DNA from 2 places in the Streptomyces sp. NPDC048349 genome. Region 1 is predicted to be linked to the other one. Evidence: riboswitches for the same ligand, from Rfam matches in the RefSeq annotation. Region 1 holds a riboswitch; the other holds the start of a gene.
What was found. Region 1 has a riboswitch for cobalamin ahead of AB0D44_RS04345 (energy-coupling factor ABC transporter permease). Riboswitches for the same ligand answer to the same signal wherever they lie in the genome.
Positions count from the first base shown of each region.

Region 2: another riboswitch for cobalamin. It lies ahead of AB0D44_RS07675 (ABC transporter substrate-binding protein); the one in region 1 lies ahead of AB0D44_RS04345 (energy-coupling factor ABC transporter permease).

Region 1 covers NZ_JBEZLA010000004.1:76,995-80,613, reverse strand. The annotation lists gene cbiQ (cobalt ECF transporter T component CbiQ) at 1-712, opposite strand, end outside; gene AB0D44_RS04350 (energy-coupling factor ABC transporter substrate-binding protein) at 716-1,072, opposite strand; gene AB0D44_RS04345 (energy-coupling factor ABC transporter permease) at 1,072-1,767, opposite strand; cobalamin riboswitch at 1,796-2,024, opposite strand; gene AB0D44_RS04340 (flavodoxin family protein) at 2,244-2,957, shown strand; gene AB0D44_RS04335 (L-serine ammonia-lyase) at 3,104-3,619, opposite strand, start outside.
Region 2 covers NZ_JBEZLA010000009.1:36,764-40,382, forward strand. The annotation lists gene AB0D44_RS07660 (glycoside hydrolase family 18 protein) at 1-1,013, opposite strand, end outside; gene AB0D44_RS07665 (hypothetical protein) at 1,317-1,838, opposite strand; tRNA gene AB0D44_RS07670 (tRNA-Trp) at 1,929-2,005, shown strand; cobalamin riboswitch at 2,088-2,223, shown strand; gene AB0D44_RS07675 (ABC transporter substrate-binding protein) at 2,270-3,271, shown strand; gene AB0D44_RS07680 (iron ABC transporter permease) at 3,268-3,619, shown strand, end outside.

The DNA of each region.
Region 1 (3,619 bases):
CCAGCCCGGCCAGCAGCGCGCCGGACCAGCACAGGAACCGCCAGGACAGCGAGGACTCGGGGACCAGCACCCGCAGCGCGCCGTCGTAGCCCCGCCCGGCGAGGCCCGACTGGAGCCGGGCCGCGCGGTCGAAGGCCCGTACGAACGAGGTCGCGGCGAGGCCGGCCACCGAACGCCACGCCGCCGCCCGGCCGGTGGTGCCGAGCCGGGCCGCCTGGGCCTGGCGGACCCGGGCGAGGGAATCGAGCAGCAGGAACCCGATCCGGTACATGACCAGGGCCACGTCCACCACGGGGGCCGGGACCCCCGCCCGCACCAGCCGCGGCAGCACGTCGGAGACGGGGGTGGTGAACGCGAACAGCAGCACGCCGAGCGAGGCCGCCGAGGTGCGCAGCAGCAGCTCGACGGCCTGCCGGGGGCCGTCCGGGGCCAGCGCGACGAACCCGGCCGGCCCGCCCACCGCGACCAGCAGCGGCAGCGCCCCGGTGAAGCAGAAACCGAGCGGGATCCGGAAGGCCCGCCACAGCTGCCTCCCGGCCACCCCCGCGGGGCCGAGGAGCACACCCAGGGTGGCCGCGGCGACCAGCGGTCCGCCGGGCCAGGGCGGCAGGCACACCGCGGTGACCGTCAGCCCGATCCCCAGCAGCGCCTTCTCCAGCGGATGGCGGTGGCGCCAGCGGCTGCTGTGCGCCGCCGCGTCGATCGGCAGCACCGCCTACGACTCCGTGGCGGGAGCCTCGGACGGCGCCGGGGCTCCCGCGGCGGCCGCTGCGGCGGCAGCGCCCTGGCGGCGGCCCCTGCGCACACCGAAGTAGTACGCGAGCACGCCCGCGCCCAGCGCAGCCTGGAGGGAGAACAGCGCCGACTCGATCTCCCCGGAGGGGGGTTCGTACAGCGGCGAGAACCACGGCTCGTAGCCGGGCTCCAGCTCGGTGATGGCCGCCTCGGCCTGCCCGTCTGCGCCGGTGAACGGCTCTTCCTTGCCGTCCCCCAGGCCCAGCGCGAGCGGGAGGACGGCCAGCGCCGCGACCAGGAGCAGCAGCAGGGAGTTGATCTTCGCGTTCCTGGACATCAGGCCGTGGCCTCCCGCTGCTTCTCGGACCCGGTGAGCTTCGCGACGCCGAGCCGGACCAGGTCCGACTTGCTGGACTGCATGAGCAGGCGCATCACGAGCACGGTCAGCAGGCCCTCGCTCACCGCGAGCGGGATCTGGGTGAGCGCGAAGATCTCCGCGAACTTCACCAGCGCTCCGGTGAACCCGGTCGCCGCGTCGGGGAAGGCCAGTGCCAGCTGGACGGAGGTCACGCAGTAGGTGACGAGGTCGGCGAAGAACGCCCCGAAGAACACCGCCGCCATCAGCGGCAGGTCGAACGTGCGCAGCAGCCGGTAGACGCCGTAGCCCGCCCAGGGCCCGGCGATCGCCATCGAGAAGACGTTGGCGCCGAGGGTGGTGAGCCCGCCGTGCGCCAGCAGCAGCGCCTGGAAGAGCAGGGTGATCGTGCCGAGCACCGCCATGATCGGCGGCCTGAAGAGGATGGCGCCGAGCCCGGTGCCGGTGGGGTGGGAGCAACTTCCCGTCACCGAGGGGATCTTCAGGGCGGACAGCACGAACGTGAACGCCCCCGACGCGCCGAGCAGGAGCGTGCTCTCGGGATGGGCCTTCACCTCGCGGGTGAGGGCCCGCACGCCGTGGACGACGAAGGGAGCGGACGCGGCGCCCCAGGCGACCGCGTGCAACGGGGGTAGGAACCCCTCGGCTATATGCATGAGTGGGGAGACCTCTCCAGCACCTCGTGGATGGACAACGCGCCCCGGCCGGTCTCCTGGCTCACGGGTGCTGATGCCCGGGCTCCGCCTTCCCGGGGCCGTGCGGTGTCCCGCGCGGTCCCAGTGGCTTCCCGTAGGAGTAGAGCCGGACTTCCCGATCACAGTGGCGAGGGCCGCACCGGTTTCCCACCGGTTTCCCGAACACCAAGGCCCGCTGACCCTAGTCGGATGCGCGGACCGGTAACAACCCGCCTCGAACCGGCCACGAGCCGACCGGATTCCGCTTGCCGCCCACCCGGTGCGACCACTGCGGCGCCTCCCGCACCAAAGGCCCCGTCCGGCACGGGAGTTCCCGTTCCCGGCCACGGCCGGATACGAGCCGCCCGCCCTGCCGCGCGGTTCCGGACGGGCGATCGGGGCCCCCGTACGGGCGCGGCCCGGTGGCGGCAGCGGCCGGCCCCGCACAGGCTGGGACCGTGGCCGACGACTACGACTACTCGGACCTGACCGCCGTCTACGTGAACTGCACGCTCAAGCGCTCGCCCGAGACCAGCAACACCGAGGGCCTGATCGACAAGAGCCGCGCGGTCATGGCGGCGGCGGGCGCCCGGACCTCGCTGATCCGCGCCGTCGACCACGACATCGCGACGGGCGTCTGGCCGGACATGACCGAGCACGGCTGGGAGAGCGACCAGTGGCCGGTCCTCTACAGCCAGATCATGGACGCCGACATCCTGGTCCTGTGCGGGCCGATCTGGCTCGGCGACAACAGCTCCGTGATGAAACAGGTCATCGAGCGGCTCTACGCCTGCTCGTCCCTGCTGAACGAACACGGTCAGTACGCCTACTACGGGCGCGTCGGCGGCGCGCTGATCACCGGCAACGAGGACGGCGTCAAACACTGCGCCATGAACGTCCTCTACAGCCTCCAGCACCTCGGGTACGCGATCCCGCCGCAGGCCGACGCCGGCTGGATCGGCGAGGCCGGGCCGGGGCCCTCCTACCTCGACCCGGGCTCGGGTGGGCCCGACAACGACTTCACCAACCGCAACACCGCCTTCATGTCGTGGAACCTGATGCACCTGGCCGCCCTGCTCAAGCGCTCGGGCGGCATCCCGGCCCACGGGAACCAGCGCTCGCTGTGGGACGCGGGCTGCCGCTTCGACTTCCCGAACCCCGAGCACCGGTAGGGGGCCGCAGGAGGCCACGGTGCGCTGCCCCCCGGTCGCCGGTCCGTCATGCGCCGGGCGGCGGGGCCGAAAGGTGCAGCGGCCGGCCAAAGGGAGAGGCCCCGGAGACCGATGATCTCCGGGGCCTCCTGCCGTGCAGGGGACGGTCAGCACTCGATGACGTTGACCGCGAGGCCGCCGCGGGCCGTCTCCTTGTACTTGACCTTCATGTCCGCGCCGGTCTCCTTCATGGTCTTGATGACCTTGTCGAGGGAGACCTTGTGGCTGCCGTCGCCGCGCATGGCCATCTTGGCCGCCGTGACCGCCTTGACCGCCGCCATGCCGTTGCGCTCGATGCACGGGATCTGGACCAGGCCGCCGACGGGGTCACAGGTCAGGCCCAGGTTGTGCTCCATGCCGATCTCGGCCGCGTTCTCGACCTGCTCCGGGGTGCCGCCCAGCACCTCGGCGAGGGCGCCGGCCGCCATCGAGCAGGCCGAGCCGACCTCGCCCTGGCAGCCGACCTCGGCGCCGGAGATCGAGGCGTTCTCCTTGAACAGCATGCCGATCGCACCCGCCGCGAGGAGGAAGCGGACCACGCCGTCCTCATCCGCGCCCGGCACGAAGTTCGTGTAGTAGTGCAGGACGGCCGGCAGGACACCCGCCGCGCCGTTGGTCGGGGC
Region 2 (3,619 bases), on a different contig from region 1:
ACGCCCGTCCAGCCCTGTCCGTAGAAGGGCATGCCCATCACCAGTTTGTGCGCGGGCGCGCCGCGCCGCCGCCAGGCGTCGACCGTGCCGTCCACGCTGAAGTCGCCCCGGGCGTAGAGCGCGGACTGCTGGGCCGTCGTGGATTCACCGGAGACGTGGAAGTCGTAGCCCTGGAGGGTCACGAAGTCGAGGTCGCGCATGATCCGGCGGACGTCGAAGCCCGCGTCGATCTTGGCGGGTGCGGTCGGGACGAAGGCCGTCAGCTCGTACGGGGACTTCCTCCCCTGGCCGCGCGCGTACGCGTCGAGCTGCGTGCGGAACTCCTTGACCAGCTCGGCGAAGTTGCGCTTGTCCTCGGGCCGGAACTTCGTGTCCGTGTCACCCGCGGAGCCCGGCCACTCCCAGTCGAGGTCGATGCCGTCGAACACCCCGGCAGCCGCGCCCGCGCCACCGCGGGTACCGTCCTGCGGCAGGTTGCCCTTGATGTAGAGGTCGATGCACGACTCGACGAACGCCTTGCGGGAGGCGGGGGTCAGCGCGGCGTCCGAGAAGTGCGTGGACCAGCTCCAACCGCCCAGCGAAATCAGCACCTTGAGGCCCGGGTGCTTCGCCTTGAGCTCGCGGAGCTGGTTGAAGTTGCCGGCGAGCGGCTGCTCCCGGGTGTCGGCGACGCCGTCCACGGAGTCCTCGGCCCCGAGCGGGCGGACGTAGTCGGCCCAGGCGTCGGCCTCGCCGGGCACGTTCCCGGTGAAGCACGTGCCCTCGGCGCTGACGTTGCCGAAGGCGTAGTTGATGTGGGTCAGCTTGCCCGCCGAGCCGTTCTTCTCCAGGTCCTGGACCTGGAAGTCCCGTCCGTAGACGCCCCATTGGGTGAAGTAGCCGACCTTCTTGTACGAGCGGTGGTGGCCGCCCGCCGCTTCGTCCTGCGAGGCCCCGGCGGCGGGTGCGAAGGCGGTCAGCAGGGAGAGGGAACAGGCGGCGACGGCCAGCCTGCCGAGCATGCTGCGGCGCATGGGCTTCCTTTGCGGATGCGGGAGCGGGGCGTGAGCGCGTGCGCGGTGCATGCCGGAAACTATTGGTCTGGACCAGGGTGGTCAAGGGGGTGGCGAAAACTCGCGCGCCGGAGGGCGGCCCGGGGAGTGCCACAGGAGTGCCGCAGGACATCCGCGGAGAGCTGCGGGAGGGCTGGAGGCGAGCCGTGGGAAGGCTGGGGGTGAGCTGGAGGCGAGCTACGGGAGAGCTGGGGGTGGGCTGGAGGACAGCTACGGGAGAGCTGGGGAGGGCTGGAGGCGAGCTACGGGACGGCTGGCGGAGTGCTAGGAAAGGCTCCATTGGCCCACGTCGTCGGCCAGGCCGCCGTTCAGGGCGAACTGGACGGCCGCGGCCACGGCGTCCTGCGGGAGCCGGAAGGTGACGAAGCCCTCGGCCGAGCCGCCGGGGTCCAGGGTGACGGTGTCGGGGAAGGAGGCCCCGGCCGCCGTCGGGTTGTTGAGGCCGGAGAACCGCTTCCCGGCGGTGTCCAGCAGGTGGGCGGCCGGTGCGGGGGAGTCCTTGTAGACAGCGGTCCCGGTGTTCTCCAGGCGGAACCGGACGGCCAGCAGCCGGGTCGAGGCGTCGGGCGCCGGGCCCTGCGGATCGGCCGGGGTCGCGGGGTCCACCACCCGGACCAGGGTGACGTCGAGCCGCTGACCCGGCTCGTTCCCGGCGAGGGAGACGGTCTCGTCTCCCGGCCCGCCCGGGGCGGCACCCAGCAGCGCCGGGCCGAGGAGCGCGAGCGCGGCCAGCGCCCCGCGCAGGCGGCGCCGGGGCATGGGGGTGCCTGCCGGTCCACCGATCACCCTCTCCACGATCCTCCCCGCTCGAGGCTCCCGCCACCCGGGAATTCGGTGGATCGCCGGGCCGCGCCGTGACAGGGTCGGTTCCAGCCAAGGGGCGTAGCTCAGCCGGCCAGAGCAACGGTCTCCAAAACCGTCGGTCGCAGGTTCGAATCCTGCCGCCCCTGCCACCCGCGCGCGCCGCGTACGCGGCGCTGCGTCGGGCCGGATCCCCCGCGTGGGTCCGGCCCGACGGCACGTCAGGAGATCACCTCTGGCAGACTTGGCCGCGTTACCCAGGCGGTGCAGGACAGGAAACCGGTGCGATTCCGGTGCGGTCCCGCCACTGTGACCGGCCTCCCCGCGGGGAGGCCGGGAGTCAGACACTGACGCACCGCCTCCGCTCGCTCTTTCACGTCGACCAGGGGACGCGGATCCCCCGGAGAGGCCTTGCCATGTCGCGTCACCGCGCCCGCGCCGTCCTGCGCGCCCTCACGCCCCTCGCATTCCTGATACCCCTGGCCGCCTGCGCCGGCTCCCCCGCCGAACGGCAGGCCGAGGCCGCGGGGCTGTCGGCCGGGGCGCCCGGCTTCCCGTACACCGTCACCAACTGCGGTGTGAGCAGCACCTACCAGGCCCCGCCGCGGCGAGCCGTGACCATGAACCAGCACGCCACCGAGGTGCTGCTCGCCCTCGGCCTGGAGGACCGGATCGCCGGCACGGCCTACCTCGACGACGCCGTGCTGCCCGCCTACCGGCCCGCCTACGACAAGCTCAAGGTGCTGGCCGAGGAGTACCCCTCCAAGGAGGTCCTGCTCGGCGCCAACCCCGACTTCGTCTACGGCGGCTACTCCAGCGCCTTCGACAAGGGGCAGGGCCGCGACCGCGAAGGGCTGGCCAAGGCCGGTATCGCCACCCGGCTGAACGTGGAGAACTGCGCCGCAGGGCCGGTCGGCATCGACCAGCTCAAGACCGAGATCACCGAGGTGGCACAGACCTTCGGCGTGCCCGAGCGCGGCGCGCAGCTCGTCGAGGACGAGCAGCGGCGCATCGACACGGTGACCGCCAGGGTGAAGGACGAGCCCCGGCCGTCCGTCTTCGTCTACGACTCCGGAGAAGCCTCCGCCTTCACCGCCGGGGGCAGCGGCATCGGCAACCAGATCGTCTCGCTCTCCGGCGGGACGAACGTCTTCGCCGACCTCGAGGACACCTTCGGCGACGTGTCGTGGGAGAAGGTCATCGAGCGCAAGCCCGAGGTCGTCCTCATCTACGACTACGGCAGCACCACCGTCGAAGCCAAGAAGCAGCGCCTGTTGAACGACCCGGCGCTCGCCCAGGTTCCCGCCATCAAGAACCAGCGGTTCGTCGTGCTCCCGCTCTCCTCGGCCGTCCTCGGCGTGCGCGTCGCCGACGCCGTCGAGTCCCTGGGCCGCCAACTGCACCCCGACGCCGCGTGAGGCGGCACCGGACCCCGGCCGTCGTCGTCCTCCTCACCGCCCTGCTGGCGGCGTCCGCCGTGGCAGGGCTGGCCCTGGGGCCGGTCCGGATCGCGCCCGGCCAGGTCCTCGACATCGTGCTCGGCCGCCTGACGGGCGAGGAGCGCACCGGGGCCTTCGCCTCCATCGTGTGGGACGTCCGGATGCCCAGGGTCCTCCTCGGGGCCGTCGTCGGCGCCGGGCTCGCCGTCGCGGGCACCGTGCTCCAGGCCCTCGTACGCAACCAGCTCGCCGACCCGTTCCTGCTCGGAGCCTCGTCCGGGGCCTCCGCGGGGGCCGTCCTCGTGATCGTCTTCGGTGCGGGCGGCG